Cystobacter fuscus DSM 2262: one gene and its partner. The protein of the gene in region 1 binds, or shares a complex with, the protein of each later gene. Links are inferred from orthologs where the notes say so. Each region holds a gene or a part of one and is shown on either strand. Other genes may lie near its edges. The genes, in order: D187_RS28995 and accD.

Evidence for each region.
Region 2: the proteins of D187_RS28995 (region 1) and accD are in contact, whole or in part, in a solved structure (PDB 8UXZ), measured with the Escherichia coli proteins. The link is inferred for Cystobacter fuscus DSM 2262 from one-to-one orthologs.

Annotation. Positions count from the first base shown.
Region 1 is NZ_ANAH02000018.1:145,120-156,636, reverse strand. What follows is about bases 3,393-6,177. They hold D187_RS28995 (acetyl-CoA carboxylase carboxyltransferase subunit alpha), read right to left. Parts: upstream 5,377-6,177; coding sequence 4,408-5,376; downstream 3,393-4,407. Other genes in these bases: D187_RS28990 (tetratricopeptide repeat protein), read left to right, coding at 5,472-6,152; cmk ((d)CMP kinase), read right to left, coding at 3,684-4,373; D187_RS29005 (GAF domain-containing protein), read left to right, coding at 3,393-3,674. In the rest of the region: D187_RS29015 (ABC-F family ATP-binding cassette domain-containing protein), read right to left, coding at 1-1,173; D187_RS29010 (serine/threonine protein kinase), read left to right, coding at 1,319-3,052; more of D187_RS29005, read left to right, coding at 3,177-3,392; D187_RS28985 (hypothetical protein), read left to right, coding at 6,225-6,683; D187_RS28980 (ArsA family ATPase), read right to left, coding at 6,725-8,740; enhancer binding protein Nla6, read right to left, coding at 9,078-10,511; D187_RS28970 (histidine kinase dimerization/phospho-acceptor domain-containing protein), read right to left, coding at 10,593-11,270; D187_RS28965 (deoxycytidylate deaminase), read right to left, coding at 11,498-11,517. UniProt on the Escherichia coli protein: Component of the acetyl coenzyme A carboxylase (ACC) complex. First, biotin carboxylase catalyzes the carboxylation of biotin on its carrier protein (BCCP) and then the CO(2) group is transferred by the carboxyltransferase to acetyl-CoA to form malonyl-CoA.
Region 2 is NZ_ANAH02000005.1:258,021-269,710, forward strand. What follows is about bases 1-2,958. They hold accD (acetyl-CoA carboxylase, carboxyltransferase subunit beta), read right to left. Parts: upstream 1,924-2,958; coding sequence 1,078-1,923; downstream 1-1,077. Other genes in these bases: D187_RS08645 (bifunctional folylpolyglutamate synthase/dihydrofolate synthase), read right to left, coding at 1-1,056; D187_RS08655 (MBL fold metallo-hydrolase), read right to left, coding at 1,976-2,731; D187_RS08660 (Crp/Fnr family transcriptional regulator), read right to left, coding at 2,733-2,958. Also shown: more of D187_RS08660, read right to left, coding at 2,959-3,383; purM (phosphoribosylformylglycinamidine cyclo-ligase), read left to right, coding at 3,584-4,621; purN (phosphoribosylglycinamide formyltransferase), read left to right, coding at 4,618-5,280; D187_RS08675 (arginyltransferase), read left to right, coding at 5,377-6,138; D187_RS08680 (NAD(P)-binding protein), read left to right, coding at 6,193-7,716; rpmB (50S ribosomal protein L28), read left to right, coding at 7,816-8,007; D187_RS08690 (N-acetylmuramic acid 6-phosphate etherase), read left to right, coding at 8,028-8,975; D187_RS08695 (aminotransferase family protein), read left to right, coding at 9,295-10,641; D187_RS08700 (aldehyde dehydrogenase family protein), read left to right, coding at 10,638-11,690.

The DNA of each region.
Region 1 (11,517 bases):
CATCACCACGTTGTGCCCGAGCTTCACCGTGCCGCCGTCCGGCGCGAGCTCGCCCGCGACGATCTTCAACAGCGTCGTCTTGCCCGCGCCGTTGGCGCCCACCACCGCGATGCGCTGGCCGCGCTCCACGCGCGCATCCAGCCCCGAGTACACCACCGCCTCGCCGTAGCGCTTCTGGATGCCCTCGAGCGTCACCACGTCGCGCCCCGAGCGCTCCACCTCCGGGAAGCGGAAGCGCATGGTGGCCCGCTCCTCGATCACCTGCACGTCCTCGAGCTTCTCGAGCATCTTCGCGCGGCTCTGCGCCTGACGGGCCTTGGTGGCCTTGGCGCCGAAGCGATCGATGAAGCCCTGCAGCTCCGCCTTGCGCGCCTCCACCTTCTCGGCCTGGGCCTTGAGCTGCTCCTTCTCCTCGGCGCGCTGGCGCTTGTACGTGTCGTAGTTGCCCACGTACGAGCGCAGCCCCTCGAGTTCCAGCGACAGGATGCGGCCCACCTGCCGGTTGAGGAAGTCCTTGTCGTGGGAGATGAGCACCACCGCCTTGTTCGAGCGCTTGAGGAAGCCGTCGAACCACGCCTGGGTGGGCACGTCCAGGTGGTTGGTGGGCTCGTCCATGAGCAGCAAGTCCGGATCCTGGAGCAAGAGCCCCGCGAGCGCCGCGCGCATCCGCCACCCGCCACTGAGCGCTCCCGTGGGCTTGGCGAGGTCCGCCTCCCGGAAGCCCAGGCCCTTGAGGATGCGCTCGGCGTGATGCCGACCGTAGTGCTCCTCGAAGTGATCCAGCTCCGCGTGCAGGTCCGCGAGCGATTGGGAGAGCTCGAGTTGCTCCTCCTCGGAGCCGGCCGCGGCGAGCGCCGCCTCCGTGTCGCGCAGTCGCGCCTCCAGCGAGTCCCGGCCGGGCACGGTGCTCATCACCGCGTCCACCACAGAGCCCTCGGGCAGCCCGGCGAGTTCCTGGGGCAGGTAGCCAATCCGGGACTTGCGCCGGTAGGTGAGCGTCCCCGAGTCCGGGTGCTGCACGCCGGCGAGGATCTTCATCAACGAACTCTTGCCGGTGCCGTTGGCGCCCACCAGGCCCACACGGTCCTTGGGGCCGAGCGTGAAACTCTCAGAATCGAAGAGAACCTTCTTCCCGTAGGAGAGGCAGATGTCCTGGGCGATGACGAGGCTCATGGCGAATCCGGGGATGTAACAGCCCGCCGCTCGGACGGGAACGACTGATCTGCCTGCTCGCCTCCTGGGCGGCCCGGAATCCATGCGCGATCCCCGCCACTCCCCCTGCCCCCGGCCTCCGAGCTTCCCCTATACTCGCGACCCCATGGCTTCCCCCTGTCAGCACTGCGGCAGCACCGACGGTCCCGATCATCTCTGCGGCGGCTCCCAGATGGCGCTCATCGGGCAGGTGCTCGATGGCCGCTACCAAATCGAGGACGTGCTCGGCCAGGGCGGCATGGGCATGGTCTTCCGTGCCACGCAGACGTCCGTGCAGCGGCCGGTCGCCGTCAAGACGCTCAACCCCTCGCTCGCCGCCGCGCCCCAGTTCTTCGAGCGCTTCCGGCGCGAGGCGGAGGTCGCCAGCCGGCTGCGCCACCCCAACGTCATCACCATCTACGACTTCGGCCGCGCCCAGGACGGCACCTGCTACTACGTCATGGAGCTGCTCGAGGGCGAGAGCCTGCGCGAGCTCGTCAAGCGCGATGGCCCCATGAGCCTGCGCCGCGCGGTGGACATCATCGAGCAGGCGTGCCGGGGCCTCGCCCACGCGCACGAGCAGGCCGCCGTCCACCGCGACATCAAGCCGCACAACATCATGGTGCAGCAGCTCGACGGGCGGGACTTCGTCAAGGTGCTGGACTTCGGCCTCGTGAAGGCGCTGGAGATCGAGGAGGAGCAGCAGCTCACCACCACCGGCCAGGTGCTTGGCACGCCCCAGTACATGCCGCCCGAGCAGGCCGGTGGAGATCACGTGGATCACCGCTCCGACCTCTACTCGATGGGCGGCGTCCTCTACTACTGCCTCACGGGCACCTCACCCTATGGGGCCAACTCGGTGCGCAAGGCGCTCACCGCCGCCCTGACGCAGCCGGTGCCCACGGTGGCCTCCAAGCGCCAGGGCGCGCCCGTGCCCCCGGCCCTGGAGGAGTTCTTCCAGATCGCGCTCGCCCCCGAGAAGGAGGACCGCTACCAGAGCGCCGAGGAGTTCATCGAGGCCATGATGGAAGCGGTGGCGCCCCTGTCCGCGCAGCAGCTCGACGCGCTGCCCACCAACTCCTCGCCCGAGGCGGCGGGTGGTGGCAGCAGGAGCAAGGCCGGTCAGCGCAGTGGGTCGCGCAGCCGCTCCTCCGCGAGCGCCGTGCGTCCCAAGCCAGGCTCGGGCGCCCGGAGTGGAACGCCCGCCTCCGGCTCCCGCGCGGGCCAGCCGTCCGCCGTGAGGAACGCGGCGCCGGGGTCCCGCCAGCCCAGCATCGTCGGGGGAGGCGTCTCCCGCGTGGGCGCCACCTCGCCGGGCATGCGCCCGAGGACGAACGCGCCCCGGGCCGCCCCGCCCCCCGCTCCCGAGGAAGTGCCCTTCAAGTGGTCGGTGAAGAAGATCTCCATCGCGGTCGCGTCGCTGGTGCTCTTCGCCACGGCCGGAGCGGTCGTCGCGCTGCGGCCCAAGCCCGCCCCGGCCGCGGCGGACCCCGTGGCGGTGAAGTCGCAGCCCGCCGCGCCACGCGCCGCCGCGCCCCGTCCCGCCGACAACGGCATGCTCCTGGTGCACATCCGCTCCACTCCCGTGGGCGCCAGCGTGTTCGACGGGGACGTGCAGATCGGCACGACGCCACTGGATCGTCAGCTCCCGCGCGGCCAGGTGCGCGAGCTCACCTTCCGCATGGCCCAGTACGAGGAGCGCAAGCTCAAGCTGGACTTCACCGGAGTGGTGTCGGACTCGCAGGACGTGAGCGTGACGATGACGCCGGTGAAGGCCGCCGCGGTGGAGCCCGCCCGCCCGACCCGGGCCGCCAGGTCCGGCAAGGAGACCCGGGACGACTCCGTCCCCATCTTCGAGTAGGGCCACTCCAAGGCAGCCTCCCAGTTGTCACGGTGTTCGGAGTCGCGGCGAAAAGGGCTTCAGGATAAACCTACGCCCCGCCTGGAGGGACGCCCTCCGGCGACCGTATCGAGGAGTCCACACCATGGCGGAAGTCACCCTGGATCTGCGTGGCCGGCCCAAGGCCGAGGCCTATGCCGAGTTGCACCAACACGTCGAGGCCGTCCTGGAGGGCATCGACGACGACGTGGCGGCCATGGCCACGATGAGCTGTCTGCTGCACCACGCCTTCGGTCACCTGTGGACGGGCTTCTACCGGGTGGTGGAGCCGGGCAAGCTGCTGCGCGTCGGCCCCTATCAGGGCACGCTCGGCTGCCTGGAGATCCGCTTCGGCAAGGGCGTGTGCGGCACCTCCGCCGCCGAGGGCCGCACCGTCATCGTCGAGGACGTGCACTCCTTCCCGGGCCACATCACCTGCGATGGCCGCTCGGCCTCGGAAATCGTCGTGCCCGTCTACAATCCCCAGCGGGAGCTCATCGCCGTGCTCGACATCGACTCCGAGCACAAGGCCACCTTCGACGACGCGGACCGCCGCGCCCTCGAGGCGCTCATGGGCTGGTTCTCCCGGCCCCGGCGCAAGTAGGCGGGGCGCTCAGCGCCGGGCCATGCGCGCGAGGATCTCCTGCTCCAGCGTGCGCACCACCTCGGACAGCGGCAGCAGCGAGGAGTCCACCCGCCGGGCATCGTCCGCCGGCTTGAGCGGTGCCACGGCGCGGGAGGCATCATCCTGGTCGCGCTTGACCTGATCGGCCAGGACGTCCGGCAGCGCGCGCTCCACGCCCTTCTGGAACAGCTCCTCGAAGCGACGGCGGGCGCGGATGTCGGGATCCGCCTCCAGGAAGAACTTGGCGTCCGCGTCCGGGAACACCACCGTGCCGATGTCCCGTCCCTCGAGGATGGCGCCCTTGGGCGCCTGGAGCGCCAGACGCCGCTGCAGCGACAGCAGCCCCTCGCGCACCACGGGCCGGCTCGACACCTGCGAGGCCGCCATGGAGTTCTCCGGCGTGCGGATCTCCTGCGACACGTCCTCGCCGTCCAGGAACACGTGGTTGTCCTCGCCCACCACCTCGAAGGACACGCGCACGCTCGCCAGCAGCGTGCCCAGGCCGGCGTCGTCGTCGAACGCGATCCCCTCGCGCCGCGCCTTGAGCGCCACGCACCGGTAGATGGCGCCCGTGTCCACCAGCGCGAAGCCCAGGCGGCGAGCGAGCACCTTGGACACGGTGGACTTGCCCGCGCCCGCCGGTCCGTCGATGGCCACGATGAAGGGTCTGGAAGTCATTGAGGGGCTCTCTCCTGGAGACGGGACGGTGCGGCTAACGTCCGGAGAACACGCCGAGCTTGCGGAAGCGCTCGTAGCGATCCCTCACGAGGTCGTCCGGAGACAGGCCCGACAGCTCATCGAGGTGCTTGCGCAGCGCCTGCCCCACGTTCTGCGCCGCCTTGGCGTGGTCGCGGTGCGCGCCGCCCGCGGGCTCGGAGATGATCTCGTCGATGATGTTCATCCCCATGAGATCGCGCGCGGTGAGCTTGAGCGCGTCCGCCGCCTTCTCCGCCTTGGAGGAGTCGCGGTAGAGGATGGAGGAGCACGCCTCGGGGGAGATGACCGAGTAGATGCTGTTCTCCAGCATCAGCACGCGGTTGCCCACGCCGATGGCGAGCGCGCCACCCGAGCCGCCCTCGCCCACCACCGTGGAGACGATGGGCACCTTGAGCCGGCTCATCACCTCCAGGTTGACGGCGATCGCCTCGGCCTGGCCGCGCTCCTCGGCGCCGATGCCCGGGTAGGCGCCCGGCGTGTCCACGAAGGTGAGGATGGGCTTGTCGAAGCGCTCGGCCATCTCCATCAGCCGGCGCGCCTTGCGGTAGCCCTCCGGGCGCGGCATGCCGAAGTTGCGCGCCATGTTCTCCTTCGTGTTGCGCCCCTTCTGGTGGCCGATGATCATCACCACCTGCCCGTCGAAGCGCGCGAAGCCGCCCACGATGGACGAGTCCTCTCCGAAGTGCCTGTCCCCGGCCAGCTCCAGGAAGTCCGTGAACAGGTACTGGACGTAGTCCAGGAAGTAGGGACGCGAGCTGTGACGCGACAGTTGGACGACCTGCCAGCGCGACAGGTCGCTGAAGATCTCCGTCTGGAGCTTCTTCGCCTTCTTCTCCAGCTTGGAGATTTCCGAGGAGAAATCCACCGAGCCGCTCTCCGAGAGCGTCTTCAGCTCGCCGATCTTCTTCTCCAGCTCGATGAGCGGGCGCTCGAAATCGAGTGGATAGTTGATGCCGTTCGCCATGGCGCGGGAGCCCTATCACCCGCCACCCAGCCTGACAACGCGCAACCTGTTACGCGGTACGCTGAATCCCCACCTTCCCGCCTCGTCGAGACGACATGGACGCCCTCCCGCTGCTGCTCGCCCTCCTGCTGTCCGCCGCGCCCGCCCCCTCGGCGCGCACCCTCAACACCCAGGGTTTCCGCCTCTATCAGGCGGGCCAATATCCCGAGGCCCTGGAAAAGTTCGAGGCCGCGGCCCGGGCGGATCCGCAGATGGCCCTGGCCCACTACAACGTGGCGGCCACCCTGGGGGTGCTGCGCAAGAAGGGGAAGATTTGTGACCACTCGGCCTACCGGGAGACGATCGTCGAGCGCCTGACGCGCTCGGTCGAGTTGGATCCGCGCCGGCTCACGCGCGCCAAGGCCGACGCGGACCTGGATCCCATCCGCGACACCCTGGGCTGGCAGCGCCTGCTGGGCCTGTCCCCCCAGAACGAGGCCCATCTGCCGAAGCTGCTGCGCCGGGTGACGTGGTTCAAACTCGACGCGGGGATGGCCCGCGAGAAGCTCACCTTCCCGGACGCCCGGAGGGTGGTGCTGGAGCGGACGGGCTTCGACGAGAAGGCCCAGCGCGTCACCACCCGGAAGCGGACCGGCACCTACACGCTCCGGGGGCGCACCCTCCGGGTGACCTTCCCGAACGAGCCCTCCGTCGAGGGCACGCTGAGCGAGAAGGGAGCGCTCCAGCTCGGCGCGCTGGGGACGTTCTCCGATCTGCCGCCGGAGTGCGATGCATAGAACGGATCGCCGCCTGACGGACTTGGCGGCACGGGAGCCCCGGCCCACCCTTTCCCTGGGGAGGTGGTGGGGATGGTGAGACTCGAGGGACGGCAGTGGGGTTTGGTGGCGTTGGTGGCGTTGACGCCCTTCTTCTTCGCCTTCCTGCTGGCGGCGTCGGCGCCCGGCGTCGTCGAGCCCGTGCTGGGCACGGTGCTGGGCGGGGCGAGCTGGCTGCTGGCGGCGCTGCTGGGGCTGCTCGGAGGTGCCCTGTTCGCCGGGTGCCTGAGCACGCTGACGGCGCTGCCGGGGCGGCCCTCGGCGACGCGGCGCGCACTGCACCTGGTGGGCGCGACGGTGGTGCCGGTGGGGCTGTGCATCGTCCCGGCGCTCTGCCTGATGCTGGCGGGCCCGGCGATCGCGCTCCAGCTCGAACAGGGCCAGGCCCTGCCCCAGGCGCTCCGCTCGCGGCCCACGCACCCGTTGTTGGAGGGCTTGCGCTACCAGCTGCCGCGCGTGCTGCGCAACATGGGTGGGCTGCACCTGCGCTGAAGCACCCCCCTGCCGGCGAGGGAGAGGGGCACGGCGGCCGATCAGGCCGCCTTCGTCTTCGCGGTGGCGCTCAGGGCGTACCAGGCGGTGCGGAACGCCTTGAGCTCGCGCAGACCGGCGGGGTGACGGCCCAGGGCGGGCGCCACCGTCACCGGCAGGCCAATCGTCTTCTCGATGTTCTTGGCCGCGTTGAGCTCGTTCTTGCGCCGGTTCTCGCACTTGGGGCAGTCCGCCTTGGGCCCCACGCGGTTGACCAGCACGCGCTCCACCTGGAGCTTGCGATCCTTGAGGTACTGCACCAGGCGCTCGGAGCGCTCGGCGGCCAGCTCCTCACCACGCGTGACGACGACGAAGCGCGACTCGGTGGGCGAGGCCAGGGCCTCCTCGAAACGCTTGATGTGCTTGAGGAAGCCGGCCATGTCCTCGGCCAGCTCACCCAGGCCCTTGGACTTGTGCTTGGACAGCACGCTCTGCAGGGCGCCGAACCAGCTCCGGGCCGTGTCCACCAGCTCCACCACGCGCAGGGTGGACACCATGGGGGCGCCGTCCACGACGATGCGCTTGAAGCGCTCCTGCACCAGGGCATCCGTCAGACACGACAGGGCGGCCAGCTCGTCGATGCCCGCGGGGGCCGCGTCGAGCAGGTTGCGGAAGAGCAGCAGATCCACCGGCACGTCGTTGCCCGTCTTGGGCGCGCCCTCGTAGGCCTTCTCCGCCTTTTCCTTCCAGCGCTTGCGCACGGCGTTGAACCAGCCAGCCATGTCCAGCTCGCGCGCGTACAGGCCCTTGGTGCCCTTGACCTGCGTCTCCACGTCCGTCAGCCGGCTCTGCAGCACGTCGGACAGCGAGTGCGCGGGATCCGTGGAGATGAGGAGCACCGGCCCCTCCTTCTCCGTCAGCGTGACGGCGGCGGCGGCGGCGCAGGAGCTCTTGCCCACCCCGCCCTGCCCCACGAAGAAGATGAGCCGCGTGGGCGGCAGCGGCGGCGCGGCGATGGGAGGCATGGAGGGCGCGCGCACCAGGGCGGGAGGCCCCTCGGCGGCGGCGAACTCCAGCGTCTTGGTCTCCTTGCCGCTCGCCCACTCCTGGGCGAAGGGCTTGAGCAACTCCAGGCCCCGGGGCGCCACCTCGCGCCGGCCCACCAGGTGCACCGGCACGTTCTTGTCCAGCGCCTGATACTTGCGCACGTGCGGCGCCTGGAGACCGCGGCGGCCCAGACAAGCGGCACAGCCGTCCTTGTCCTCCACCTGGTTGACCACCACCTCGACCACGGGGATGCCGCGCTCGCGCAGCTGCGCGAAGTACATGCGCGTCTGGGCCTCGGGCACCGGCTCCGCCAGCGCCACCAGGTGGAAGGCCGTGCGCGCCGGATCCTTCAGCAGCGCGAGCAGCTTCTCCGCGCGGGCGAGCTGCTCCTCGAGGAACCCGGGCTCCTCGGCCACGGCGGCGGCCTTCTTGCCCTTGCCGCCCGAGCCCTTCTCCGAGCCCACCCTCACGACGCCCAGGAACTTGCGCAGACCCACCGGCATGTCGAACAGGCGCAGCGTGTGGCTGGTGGGCGCGGTGTCCACCACCACGCGATCGAACTCACCACTCTCCGCCAGCTCCGCCACGTACAAGAGCCCCAGCAGCTCCTCGAGCCCCGGCGTGGCCTGGGTGTACAGCTTGCCCAGCTCGTCCTCCGACAGGTGGGTGCCCTTGCCGGCCGCCTTCTGCAACGCCGACGCGTACTTGCTCAGGAAGGACTTGCCCAGCGCGCCCGGCTCCAGCTCCATCGCCCACACGCCGCCGTCCGGCTTCGCCTTGGCGCCCTTGCCCTTGGCCTTGGGGGCCTCCTTCACGGGCTCCGCCGTCTCCTCGGCCTCCAGCTTCGTCGGCTTGCCCGTCAGGGGCTTGCGCAGCAGATCCGACAGCGAACGCACCGGATCCAACGAGACGAGCAGCACCCGCTCCTTGGGCGCTTCATCCGCCAGCCGCAGGGCGTACGCCGCCGCGAGTGTGGTCTTTCCCACCCCACCCTTGCCGCCGAAGAAGTGAAGAACTCGTGCGTCGCTCATGAACACATGGCCTTCCTTGACACCCCTCGGCCGAACCCGCCTCCGTCCTCTCGGGGACGGTCACGAACGGGACTCGCCGGACTTCTGTTCGGGTGGGGAACAGTCTTACCGGCTGCCGCATGAGGTGTGGTGTGACCTGAAGGATCGCCCGCCGCGACCCTGTGAGTCAAGCAGAGACCGGGCAGTCCCCCCCCGACCCAACGCGGTGCGTCATCGCTCGAACGAAGACAACCGTGAAGCCGGGCGCCCGCCTACCTGGCCGCCCGATTCACGCGCGCCCACCGCCCGCGACCCCACCTGTGGGGTAGGCAGGGTGTGCGGGGTCCACGAAGTCCGCTCAGCGGAACTCGGGGCCGTTGTTGATGAGCGAGCCGCCATGGCCCGACGACAGGGTATTGCCCTCGCCGCCCTTGCCCTGACGGGCCTCGGCCGCGTAGCGGTTGAGCTTGTTGTAGAGCGTCTTCTCGCTCACCCCGAGGATCTCCGCCGTGCGCGCCTTGTTGTTGCTGTTGCGCTGGAGGCTGCCGAGGATGTACTCGCGCTCCACCGCGTCGAGCGACAGCCCGTAGGGCAGCCGGAAGGTGTGGCGCTCGGGGCTCTTGCCCGCCATGTCGGGCGGCAGGTGCTCGCGCATGATGAGTTCGCCATCGCAGAGGATGACGGCGCGCTCCACGGCGTTGCGCAGCTCGCGGATGTTGCCCGGCCACTCGTGGTTCTTGAGCGTCTCCATGGCGTCCGGGTGCACGCCCGTCACGCGCTTGGCCGAGTCTCCGCGGAACTTCTCCACGAAGTGCTGCACGAGGATGGGCACGTCGTCGCGGCGCTCGCGCAGGGGTGGCAGGTGGATCTGGAAGACGTTGAGGCGGAAGTAGAGATCCTCGCGGAAGCGCTTGGCCTCGATCTCCTTCTTGAGATCGCGGTTGGTGGCGCACAAGACGCGCACGTCCACCTCGAGCTCCACCTTGCCGCCGAGCCGCCGCAGCCGTCCCTCTTCCAGCACGCGCAGGAGCTTGGCCTGCAGCTCGATGGGGATCTCGCCCAACTCGTCCAGGAAGAGTGTGCCGCCGTGGGCGAGCTCGAACACACCGGGGCGGCGCTGATCCGCGCCGGTGAAGGCGCCCTTCTCGTGGCCGAAGATCTCCGACTCGATGAGGGTGGCGGGGATGGAGGCGCAGTTGATGGCGACGAAGGGCTTGTCGCGCCGCTGCGACAGGTTGTGGATGGAGCGCGCCACCACCTCCTTGCCCGTGCCGGACTCACCGGAGATGGCCACGCTCGCCTTGGAGGGGGCCACCTTCTCGATGAGATCGAACACCTTGCGCATCACCGCCGACTGGCCGATGAAGTCCGTGGCGCCCAGCTGCTTGAGGCGCCGGCGCAGGCCCTGCACCTCGCGCATCGTCTCCTTCTTCTCCAGGGCGCGGTCGATGCAGACCTTGAGGCGCGCGGTGTCCACCGGCTTGACGATGAAGTCGTAGGCGCCCTCGCGGATGGCGGCCACCGCGGCATCGATGGTGCCGTGGCCGGTGAGCAGCACCACCGGGCAGTCCGGCAGCTCGTCGCGCAGCGTGCGCAACAGCCCCAGGCCGTCCGTCTCCGGCATCGCCAGGTCCGACAACACCACGTCCGGACGGAACTCGCCCGCCTTGCGCAGGGCCTCGTGTGCGTCGAAGGCGGTCTCCACCTTGTGACCCCAGGCGGTCAACATCTCCGCCAGCGCCTCACATGAATCGCGCTCGTCGTCCACGGCCAGAATTCGCGCGCTGCCCACGGGACCTCCAGACATCAAAAACGGCTCGGATGAAGAGAAAGATGAGAGAAAAAAATCCAGACCACCCCGCCCCGCCTGGGATCAGGCGAGCGGGAAGCTCAACCGGCAGGTGCCGGCCAGCAGATGCAGCTCCACACCGAGCTGCGCACACCGCAGTTCCAGGGCGGCCGAGGCCTCACTGCTCCCCGCCACCCCGGCGGCGTTCGCGTCCACCACCTCGAACACCGCCTTCGCGTCCTCACGGCGCACCACCACCGTGACCTCGTGCCCCGTCTCCGAGCGGCCATAGGCCCGCGTCAGCGCCTGCACCACGAGGAAGCCCAGCTCCCCGATGTCCGCCAGCCGCGCCCGGACGCCGGGCGCGAGCGTGGGGCGCACCTGGAGCCGCCGCTTGCGGCTCTCATGCGCCAGGACCTCCATGGCACGTGTCACCGTCTCCGACAGATCCGCCTCCCCGGCACCTCCGGGGCGGCTGACGATGAACTCCGCGAAACGCCGCAGAATGCCATCCACGCGCTGAATCTGTTCACGCATGGACTTGAGGTTCTTCTCTTGCGAGGGCGGCACCTGGCCGTCGACCTTGAGCTTCTCGGTCAACACCTCCAGGTGGATGGACATCGCATTCAAGGGATTGCGCACATCGTGCAGCAGGCTGTCCATCAGGGAAGGCACCGTGCTGTAGCGCGCGGCGTCCACCACCGTCTCCGTCACTTCGCGCACCGGGGGCGCGCCGCTATTCGCAGCCGTGGAGTTGATCACAGATTCTCCTGAGGTTGACTGGCGCCCATCGCCGCCCCGTCGCTTCGAGGATTTAGGGACTGGCGTTATTACCGTCAACCCTGGGTCGGTAATTCTTGCTGGGCAAGAGGAATTCCCACACCAAGCGTCCGCCACTCGGCCCTCGGGATGTTGTCTCGCGAACGCTTCCCCTGCCTTCAAGCGCCAATGCACTCGAGGTCCGTGCGCCGCTGGACACCCGGTGCCGTTTATCGACGCTCGGAGGGTT
Region 2 (11,690 bases), on another replicon or contig:
GGCGGGAAGGAGCGCGCGCAACATGGGGCCCCGGTCCTTGTCGGCCACCACGCCGAAGACACAGTGCACCCGGCGCCCGGGATAGAGCGAGCGCAGGCCCTCGAGCAGCACGCCCACCCCCGCGGGGTTGTGCGCCCCATCCAGCAGCACGGGGGGCGAGCCACCGAGTTCCTCCAGGCGTCCAGGCCAGCGGGCTCCCGCGAGTCCGGTCCGCAGGGCCTCCGGTGGGACGCGCACGCCCCGCGCGGAGAGTTGTTCCAGCGCGGCCAGGGCCACCGCGGCGTTCTGCCACTGATGCTCGCCCCGCAGGCTCGGGAACAGGCCCTCCAGCGACAGTCCGCTCCCCTCGTAGGCGAGGCCGCCTCCGGGACGCGGCCCCAGGTGGAAGTCACGGCCCTCCAGGAGCACGGGCGCCTGACTCTCCCGGGCCAGCCGCTCGAGAACCTCGAGCGCCTCGGGCTCCTGGCGGCTGAGCACCACCGGCACGCCCGGCTTGAGGATGCCCGCCTTCTCCGCGGCGATGGCCCCCAGGGTGTTGCCCAGGTACTCCATGTGATCGAAGGACACCGGGGTGATGGCGGTGACGAGCGGCACGCAGGCGCGCGTGGCGTCCAGACGGCCTCCGAGCCCCACCTCCACCACGGCCACGTCCACGGCCTCGCGCGCGAAGTGCCAGAAGGCCACCACGGTGCCGAACTCGAAGTACGTGAGCGAGGTGGCCGCCTCGGGGTGACGCTCCAGCACCTCGAGGATGCGCTGGCCGAGGCACTCGTCGGAGATCTCCACCCCATCCACGCGGATGCGCTCGTTGACGCGCACCAGGTGGGGCGAGGTGTAGAGCCCCACCCGGTGGCCCGCGGCGTGGAGGGCCGCCGAGGCGAAGGCGCAGGTGCTGCCCTTGCCGTTGGTGCCCGCCACGTGCAGCGCGGGGAAGCGGCGCTCGGGATGGCCGAGCGCCTCCAGGGCCGCCTCCACGCGCTCGAGGCCGAGCTTGATGCTGGAGGGGCTCAGCCGGGAGAAGAACTCCAGGGCCTCGGCGGGCGTCCGGGGGAGCATGGCGCGGCGTGGGGAGGACGACTAGCCGAGCAGCCCGATGATCTGCCCGAGCTTGGCGCGCAGATCCTTGCGCGCGACGATGGAGTCGAGCATGCCGTGCTCCACGAGGAACTCGGAGCGCTGGAAGCCCTCGGGGAGCTTCTGGCGGATGGTCTGCTCGATGACGCGCGGGCCGGCGAAGCCGATGAGCGCCTTGGGCTCGGCGAGCATCACGTCCCCCAGCCACGAGAACGAGGCCGCCACGCCGCCCGTGGTGGGGTGCAGCAGCACGGAGATGTAGGGCTTGCCCACGTTGCGGAAGCGGGCGATGGCCGCGCTCGTCTTGGCCATCTGCATGAGGGAGAAGATGCCCTCCTGCATGCGCGCGCCGCCCGAGGCGGAGAAGACGATGGCGGGGCACTTGAGCTCGTGCGCGCGCTCGAAGACGCGCGTGCACTTCTCGCCCACCACCGAGCCCATGGAGCCGCCCATGAACTCGAACACGAAGCAGCCCACCGACACCTGCTTGCCGTCGATGCGCCCCACGCCGGAGATGAAGGCGTCGTTCTCCCCGAGCGCCTTGCGCGTGGACTTCAGCCGATCCTTGTACTTCTTCGAGTCGGTGAACCCGAGCGGATCCTGCGGCTCGAGCTCCTTGTCGAACTCCTCGAAGCTGTCGGGATCCAGCAGCGTGGCGAGGCGGGTGCGCGCGGGCCAGGGCAGGTGGTGATCGCAGTGCGGGCAGACGTTGAGGTTCTTCTCCAACTCCTGCCGGTAGAGGATCTCGTCACAGTTCTCGCACTTGGCCCACAAACCCTGCATGCGGCTGGGGGCTTCGATGGGTTCGGGAGCGGTGGCGATACGGGGCTTCTTCGAGAACCAGGCCATGGGAGGGCCCGGTTAATCCCAAGTGCCCGGGGGCCGTCAACACCCATGCACGCTAGAACTCGAAGGTATCCCCGAGTTCCAGGACCTCGACGGGCATGTCGGCCACTTCCCGCTTCACCTGCTGAACGAAGGCGGGCTTGAGGTGGTAGAGCAGCACCGAGCACCCGTCGCGCTCGAACTTGGCCAGCTCGCTCTGGAGCGTGCGGGGCGTGAGGTGGCCGGAGACGTCGGAGAGATGCTGCAGCGCGTTGGGGAAGCTCGTCTCGATGAGGAGCGCCTTGAGGGTGGGCGTCTGGTTGAGCACCTTCCACAGCTTGTCCGTGGGGCCGGTGTCCCCGCTCATGGCGAGCGACGTGCGGCCCCGGGTGATGACGAAGCCGCAGGACTCCACCGGGTGGTGCACCGGGATGGACTGCACCGTGTAGGGGCCCACCTGGAAGGTGCTGCCGGCGCGGAAGGGCTTGATGCGCAAGACCGGCTCCTTGCGCGTGGGAATGCGCGTGAAGTCCGGCCACAGCGCGTTGTTGAACATGTTGTCGCGCAGCGCCCGGGCGCACTCGCGCGAGGCGTGGATGGTCACGGGCGTATCGCGTCGGCCGATGATGAGATCGGCCATCAGCGGCAGGTCCTTCACGTGGTCGAAATGGCTGTGGCCGACGATGATGTCGTCGACCTTGCACAGTTGCTCCAGCGACAGCGTGCTCGTGAGAGCGCCCGCGTCCAGCGCGAGCACGTCGTCCACGAGGAAGCACGTGGTGCGGCACGCGGGCAGCTCACCACCATGGCAGCCAAGGACGTGAAGCTTCACGCTAGAGGTCTCCGAACTTCCACTTCATCTCCAGGTATTGGAGGAAGTCGTGCAGGCGCGCCGTATCCTGCACGGTGAGCCTGTCACCCGCGCGCTCCAGCAACCCCGCCCGCTCCAGCCTGTCCAACACGTTGCGGATGGCCGGCTCGCCCACGCCGATCTGCTGGGGTATCTCGCGCAGGGGCAGATCGAACTCCATCCCCTCCTCCGTGGGCCGCCCCCGCGTGCGGCACGTCTGGAGCACGTGGTGGACCACGCGGCTGACCGGATCCGAGTGCAGCAGGTTCTCGATCTGCGCGTCCGCCTCCGACAGGCGCTCGGCCAGCTTCTTGATCATCCGCACGGCGATCTCCGCGTTGCCGCGGATCATCCCCTCGAACGTCTTGGGATCGATCACCAGCAGCTTGGCGTCCTCGCTCACGGTGGCCGTGGCGTTGCGAGGCCGGTTGGAGATGATGGCCATCTCCCCGAAGAACTCGCCGGGCCCGAGCACCGCCAGGACCTTCTCCTCGTCGCGCACGCGCTTGGAGATGGCGATTCGTCCCGACTGCAGGACGAACATCTCCCGACCCGCCTCTCCCTCGCGGAAGAGAACCGTGCCCTTCGAGAACTCCTTGCCAAAACGTTGAAAGAGGGTTTCCTCGGCGCCCATCGCGAGGCCGAGTTAAGCCCTCCCGGTCGGCAGGGTCAAATTCAGACTTGGATCCGCTGTCCTCCGTCCTCGATGTCGCCTGGACGCCTACCCCTCTCCCCCTCGGGCGCGGGTGGAAACGGTTCACCACCCCGGAGAATGAACGGGGAGGTGGGTATGGGCCGAGACACGGGCGGGGCAAAGCCGGTAGAAGGCGCCGCGTGGGAACGACCTACAAGCAGTCGGGAGTAGACATCGAGGCCGGGGACGCCTTCGTCGAGCGCATCAAGCCGCACGCGGCGCGCACGATGAGGCCCGAGGTGGTGGCGGGAGTGGGAGGCTTCGGAGGCCTCTTCGCCCTGCCACCGGGGAAGTATCGCGAGCCGGTGCTGGTGGCGGGCACGGACGGAGTGGGCACCAAGCTGAAGGTGGCCTTCCAGGCGGGCCGGCACGGCACGGTGGGCATCGATCTGGTGGCGATGTCGGTGAACGACATCCTCACCTGTGGCGCCGAGCCGCTCTTCTTCCTGGACTACTTCGCCACCGGGCGGCTGGAGGTGGACGCCGCGGCCGAGGTGGTCAAGGGCATCGCCGTGGGGTGCGAGCAGGCGGGCTGCGCGCTGCTGGGCGGGGAGACGGCGGAGATGCCGGGCTTCTACGCGCGGGGCGAGTACGACCTGGCCGGCTTCTGCGTGGGCGTGGTGGAGCGCTCGGAGATCATCGACGGCAAGAGCGTGGCGCCCGGCGACGCGCTCATCGGCCTGACGTCCTCGGGGCTGCACTCCAACGGCTACTCGCTGGCGCGCAAGGTGCTGCTGGAGGACGCGAAGCTCGCCCTGGACGCGGTGCCCGAGGGCCTGGACCGGCCGCTCGGCGACGCGCTCTTGGAGCCCACGCGCATCTACGTGAAGGACGCGCTGGCGCTCCTGAAGGCCGTGAAGGTGAAGGGCATGGCGCACATCACCGGCAGCGGCATTCCGGGCAACCTGCCCCGCTGCCTGCCGGACGGCACGCGCGCGGTGCTCGACGAGAAGGCCTGGAAGCGCCCCGCCATCTTCGATCTCATCCAGAAGCGCGGGAGCGTGGCGCGGGACGAGATGTACAACACCTTCAACATGGGCCTGGGCCTCATCGTGGTGGTGGCCAAGGAGGACGTGGCGGCGGCGCTGGCGGTGCTCCACGCGCGCGGCGTGGAGGCCAGCGAGGTGGGCCGCGTGGAGGCCGGTCAGGGCGAGGCCACGGCGGTCATCCATCCATGAGCGGCCGCGCGAAGCTGGGCGTGCTGGTGTCGGGCAGTGGCAGCAACCTGCAGGCCCTGCTCGACGCGTGCGCCCGCGCGGACTACCCGGCCGAGGTGGCCCTGGTGGTCTCCAACGTGCCCACCGCCTTCGCCCTGGAGCGGGCGCGCACGGCGGGCGTGGCGGCGCGGGCGTTGGATCACAAGACGTTCGGCGCGCGCGCGGACTTCGAGAAGGCACTGGGCGATGCGCTGGAGGCCGCCGGCGTCGAGTGGGTGTGCCTTGCGGGCTTCATGCGGCTGCTCGGGGCGGACTTCCTCGGGCGCTTTCCGGGCCGGGTGCTCAACATCCACCCCTCGCTGCTGCCGGCCTTCCCCGGGCTGCATGCCCAGCGGCAGGCCCTGGACAGGGGCGTGAAGGTGGCCGGGTGCACGGTGCACTTCGTGGACCCGGGCATGGACACGGGCCCTATCATCGCGCAGGCGGCAGTGCCCGTGCTCTCCGGGGATGACGAGGCGGCCCTGTCCGCGCGCATCCTCGCGGCGGAGCACCGGCTCTACCCGCTGGCGGTCAAGCTCGCGGTGACGGGCGCGGTGCGGCTGGAGGGCGGACGTGCCGTGTCCTCGGTGGGCCCCAGCGTGGACGCGGCGGGCCTGCGCAATCCCGGCGAGCCGGGCTGAACCGAGCGAGGGGGCAGCCCCGCCCCCAGGACGACTCGACCGCGCGGGGGGGCCCTGTTAAATCCCGGGGTTCCGTCAACGCGAGCGTGGGCCGTCATGGCGATCATCCTGGGACATTCCGTCGAGCCGCCCGGCGAGTGCAGCTACCTGCCGGATCAGAGTTCCTCGATGGAGCAGTTCGTCATGAAGGACGTGACGGCCGAGGAGTACGAGCGGATGCTCGTGCGCGGCTGGCGCCGCTTCGGCCCCATGTACTTCCGGCCCGCCTGCCAGGCCTGCTTCCAGTGCGTGTCGCTGCGCATCCCCACGGCGACCTTCCAGCCCAACCGCAGCCAGCGCCGGGCCCGCGCCGCGTGCGCCCACCTGCGCGTGGAGGTGGGCCCCCCTCGGGTGGACGAGGAGCGGCTGGCGCTCTACCGGGCCTGGCATGCCGAGCGCGAGCAGACGCGCGAATGGAACGCCTCGCCGATCGGCCCCCGAGAGTACTTCCTCCAGTTCGCCTTCCCCCACCCGTGCGCGCGCGAGGTGGCCTGGTACGACGACACGGCCGAGGGTGGCCCCCGGCTCGTCGGCCTGGGCATCTGCGACGAGATGCCCCAGGCCTGGAGCGCGGTGTACTTCTTCTACGATCCCGCCTACGCCCGGGCCTCACTGGGCTCGGCCAACGTGGTGTTCCAGGTGGAGCTGGCGCGGGCCCGGGGCATTCCCCATGTGTACCTGGGCTACCGGGTCCAGGAGTGCGCGTCCCTGCGCTACAAGGGAGCGTTCCGCCCGCATGAGCTGCTCGAGGGGCGACCCGCCCCGGACGAGCCGCCCCGCTGGACCCCGGCCGAGGACCCCGGGGACACCCCGCCCTGAAGCGCGGGAAAGCACTGCGAGCCTCCAGGCAACGTGTGTAGTGTGCGCGGCGAGATGCCGACGCCCGCTTCCCGCTCCAAACCGCTCCCCTCCTCCACGGCTCCCTCCCGGCACGTCTATGACGTGATTGTCCTGGGCAGCCAGTTGGGCGGGGCACTCGCCGCGGTGCTGCTCGCCCGGCGCGGCTACAGCGTCCTCCTGGTGGAGCACGACGGCACGGGGCCGGGCTACGAGCACGACGGCTTCCTGCTGCCCTACGCCCCCTTCATCACCCCGGCCCTCAAGACGATGCCCGCGGTGGAGGAGGCCTTCGCCGAGCTCAGCCTCACCCCCCAGTTGCAACGCGGCCAGCAGCCCCACGTGCCCGAGCTGCAGCTGGTGCTGCCCCGCCACCGGGTGGACCTGCACGCCGACCCGGCCCGCCGGAGCGCCGAGTTCCTCCGCGAATTCGGGACCGAGAGCGAGCGCATCCTCGCGGACCTCGCCGCCACCATCCGGCAGCACGAGCCCTCGGATGCCTTCTTCAAGGAAGGCCCGCCCCTGCCGCCCGACGGCATGCTGGAGTCCTGGAATCTCAAGAAGCGCCTGCGCCAGCACGGCGGGCTCGAGGCGGAGCCCCGGCTGAGCGGCACGGACGAGCCCTCGCGGCTGCTGCGCGGCCTGCTGCCCTTCACCATCCACATGGATCAGCCCGGCTCGCCCCTGGCGCGCACGCGGCCCCTGTCCCAGGCGCTGCAGACGCCCTGGCGCTACCCGGGCGGACGCGACGGCCTGCGGCAGTTGCTCTTCGATCGCTTCACGGAGCTGGGCGGCGACCTGCTCAGCCCCGACAACACGGACACGTACGTGGCCGAGGAGCTGCACATCGAGGGCAACCGCTTCTCCGCGCTCAAGCTGCTGCGCTCGGACACGCTCTACCGGGCCTCGTGCCTGGTGTCCGCCACGGACGCGGGCGCGCTGCGACGCATCCTGACGGGGCGCAAGAAGCACCGCGCCCTGAGCGAGCAGCTCGATGTGTCCACCGTGAAGTCCTTCCTCTTCTCGGTGAACTGGGTGGTGCCGGAGGCGGCGCTGCCGCGCGGCATGGGCGAGCTGCTGCTCATGGACACCCAGCAGGAGGGCGAGCTGAGCCACCTGCTCGTGCAGCTCCACCCCGCGCGCGACCACCAGGGCAAGGAGGACCCCGCGCTCCGGGTGGTGTGCGCCGGGGGCTTCGTCCCCGCCAGCATCCGGGACCTGGGCGAGGGCTACCTGCAGAACCTCGCCCTGCGCATCGACGCCCACCTCGACGCGCTGATGCCCTTCACGAAGGACAAGCGCCTGCTGCGCTCGGCCCCCTACCTGGACGCCAGCGCGGTGCGCGGCAGCCGGCTCATGCCCCACCCCCATTACGTCTTCGACTCGGAAGCGGTGCTGGGGGTCACGGGTTTGAAGCAGCAAACGCCCACGAAGAACCTCCTGCTCGCCGGACGGGAGGTCCTCCCTGGGCTGGGCCTGGAGGGCGAGTTCCTCGCGGGCATCCGGGCCGCGCGGCTGGTGCAGGAGATGCTCAAGAAGAAGCCCGTCCTCAAGCGCTGATCCTGATCGCGCTGGATTTTCCGGTGGTTTGTGGATAGGTTCCGCCGCTCTCATTAGGGCGGCTGTTAATTCGCCCCTGATTTCAAGGAGTTGGCAGTCATGGCCTGGAAATGCGACATCTGCGGGAAGCGGCCGCTGGTGGGCAACAACGTCAGCCACGCGAACAACAAGACCAAGAAGCGGACCCTCCCGAATCTGCAGAAGATCCGGGCCTCCGTGAACGGCACCCCGGAGCGCGTGCTCGCCTGCACCCGCTGCATCAAGGCCGGCAAGGTCACCAAGGCGGCCTGAGAAGGGCCGAGGACTCGCGGGTGGGCAAGGCGCGTTCCACAAGCCACGCGCTCCCGCCCAGCGAGCAGGTTCATCCCCTGGCGGAGGATCTGGACCTCGTCCCTCCGGAAGAGGTCATCCGCCGTTTGCATCGAGAAGACGTGGCCGCTGTCCGAGCGGTCCGCCCCGCGTTGCGCGGCATGGCGCGCGTGGCACGTTCCGTGGCCGACGCCCTCCACGCAGGAGGCCGTCTGGTCTACGTGGGAGCGGGAACCAGCGGGCGACTGGGCGTGCTCGACGCGAGTGAGTGTCCCCCCACCTTCGGGACGTCCCCCAGCCAGGTCCAGGCGGTGATCGCCGGAGGCCCCCGGGCGATGACGCGCGCGGTGGAGGGCGCCGAGGACGATGCCGAGGCGGGCGCCCGCACCATGCGCCGCCTGCGCGTGGGCCCGAGCGACGTGGTGTGTGGCATCTCCGCGAGCGCGCGCACCCCCTTCGTTCGCGGCGCGCTCCAGGAGGCACGACGGCGCGGCGCGCACACGGTGCTGGTGTGTTGTGGCCCGCCAGGTCCTGGAATGGAGGCGGACGAGGTGTTGCTGGCCCAGACGGGACCGGAGCTCGTCGCGGGCAGTACGCGGCTCAAGGCGGGCACGGCGACGAAGCTGATCCTCAACGCCCTCACCACCACGGCCTTCGTGACGCTGGGCAAGGTGTACCGCGGGCGCATGGTGGACATGCGCCCGGGCAACACGAAGCTGCGTGCCCGGGCGGCGCGGATGGTGGCGGAGCTGACGGACCTCACGCTGCCCGCGGCCCAGCGACTGCTCGAGCGGGCCGGCCACGAGGTGAAGGTCGCGCTGGCGATGCACTTCGCGGGAGTGTCCGCGGAGCAAGCCAGGCGCCGCCTGAAACACTCCGGCCTGCGCGACTTGAGCGCTCGAGGGCCGACGAAGGCGCCCGCTCGCAAGCCACGCGCCCGGCGCGCCTAGCGCATCGCCCGGAAATACACATCACGCACGGCGCCAGGAGCATCCGCGTGTTGACTCTCCGCGCCGACTCTCCGCGCCGAGGGCGCCGTGCGTCATGGGCAGACGCTTCGCGTGCTTGACAAGCCAAAGAGGCCGACAGTAAGAACGACGGGGGTTTGGTGCCTGTGCGTTTCGTGTGAATGGGTTCGAGCTTCCAAACCCTTGCACGAGAGGGCACTCCGGAACGGATGTCCGCGTGACATTCATTGTCTTCACCTGACACGCACCAGCCGTCGTTCCGTCACGGGTGCGCGCTCACGTCCTCGAGGTTCCCGCCGCCGTGAACACCGTTCGTTATCCCGATGGCAACGTGCTCTTGCGCAACCTCGCGCGAGATTTTCCCGTCATCTCCCATGGCCAGGGCGTCTACCTGTTCGACAAACAGGGCAAGCGCTACCTGGACGGCTCGGGCGGGGCGCTGGTGGTCAGCGTGGGCCACGGCAACCGCGAGGTGGCCGACCGCATCCACGAGCAGCTGCTCCGGGTGGCCTACGTCAACGGCACGCACTTCACCGCGGACGTGACGGAAGCGCTGGCCTCGAAGCTGTGCGCGCTCGCGCCCGAGGGCCTCGACCGGGCGGCCTTCCTCAGCTCCGGCTCCGAGGTGACGGAGGCCGCGGTCAAGTTCGCGCGCCAGCTCTGGGTCGAGCGCGGTGAGCCCCAGCGATCCAAGGTCATCACCCGCATGCCGGGCTACCACGGCAACACCCTCTACGCCCTGTCCATGTCGGGGCGGCCCCACTACAAGAAGTTCTTCGGGCCCCTGCTCTCCGAGGTCGTCACCACGCCCGCGCCCTACCCCTACCGCTCGGGCCTCGCGGACTACGCGCGCGACGGGGCCGAGCACTACGCGCGGCTGCTGGAGGAGACCATCGAGCGCGAGGGCGCCTCCACCATCGCCGCCTTCATCGCCGAGCCCGTCATCGGCTCCTCGGCGGGCGCGTCCGTGCCGCCGCCGGGCTATTTCGAGCGCGTGTCGGAGATCTGCCGCCGCCACGGCATCCTCACCATCGCCGACGAGGTCATGTGCGGCTGTGGCCGCACGGGTCAGTTCTTCGCGAGCACCCAGTTCCAGTTCCAGCCGGACGTGCTCGTGCTGGGCAAGGGCATCAGCGGCGGCTACGTGCCGCTGAGCGCGCTGCTCGTGCGCCAGAGCCACCTCGAGGAGATGCGTCAGGGCTCGGGCGGCTTCATGCACGCGCAGACCTACCTGCAGGCCCCCGTCATGACGGCCGCGGGGCTCGCGGTGCTGGACTACTACGAGCGGCATGGCCTGGTGGCGCACGCCGCGCGCGTGGGCGAGTACCTGCAACGCCGCCTGCGCGAGGTGCTGCTGCCCCTGCCCCACGTGGGCTCCATCCAGGGCGTGGGCCTGATGGCGGGCGTGGAGTTCGTGGAGGACAAGGCCAGCAAGCGGCCCTTCCCCCGCGGACGCAAGGTGGTGGAGGGGCTGCTCTCCGAGCTGTTCGCCCAGGGCCTCATCCTCTGGCCCAACACCGGCCATGCCGATGGAACCAACGGAGATCTGGTGATGATTGGCCCGCCGCTCGTCATCACTGAGTCGGAAGTGGACGAGCTGGTGGAACTGCTCGCCCGGGGAATCAACCGCTACATGGAGAGGCTATGAGCTTTCGCATCACCTATTCCGTCCTCGATGCCGACCTGTCGCAACTGCATGCCGAGTTCGACAAGGCCCTCTCAGCCGTGCGCGGAAAGCTGGGCGCCGAGCACCCCTCCTTCATCTCCGGCGAGCCCTGGCGGGGAGGAGACCTGCTGGACAGCCGCAACCCGGCCAACCAGGAGCTGCTCGGCCGCTTCCACCGCACGCCCCTGTCCGAGGTGGACCGGGTGGTGCGCGTGTCGCGCGAGGCGCAGAAGAAGTGGGGCGCCACGCCCTGGCAGGAGCGCGCGCGCATCCTCAAGCGCGCCGCGGACCTCATCTCCGAGCGCCGCATGGAGCTGGCGGCCATCATGACGCTCGAGGTGGGCAAGACGCGGCTGGAGTCGCTCGGGGACGTGGAGGAGTCCGCGGACCTGATGCGCTACTACGCGGGCCAGCTCGAGGAGGCCGAGGGCTTCGTCAAGCCGCTCGCGCGCCTGTCCCCCAAGGAAGACACCCGGAGCGTGCTGCGGCCCTACGGCGTGTTCGTGGTCATCTCCCCCTTCAACTTCCCGGTCGCGCTCGCGGCGGGCATGAGCGCGGGCGTGCTGCTCGGGGGCAACACCGTCATCCTCAAGCCCAGCGAGGAGACGCCCTGGTGCGCCGAGGGCCTCTACCAGGCGCTGCATGACGCGGGGCTGCCCCCGGGCGTGTTCCAGCTCGTGCACGGCGAGGGTGAGTCCCTCGGCGCCGCGCTCGTGTCCCACCCGGGCATCGACGGCGTCAACTTCACCGGCAGCCAGCCGGTGGGCATGGAGATCCACCGGCGCCTCACCGCCCAGTCCGTGCGCCCCTGCTTCCTGGAGCTGGGTGGGAAGAACCCGGCCATCGTCTGCCGTGACGCGGACCTGGAGGCGGCCATCGAGGGGTGCTACCGCTCGGCGTTCGGGCTCTCCGGCCAGAAGTGCAGTGCCCTGTCGCGCATCTACGTGCACGAGGACCTCAAGCGCGACTTCATCGCGGGGCTGGCGGAGAAGGCGCGCGCCACCCGCGCGGCCGACCCGAGCCTCGCCTCC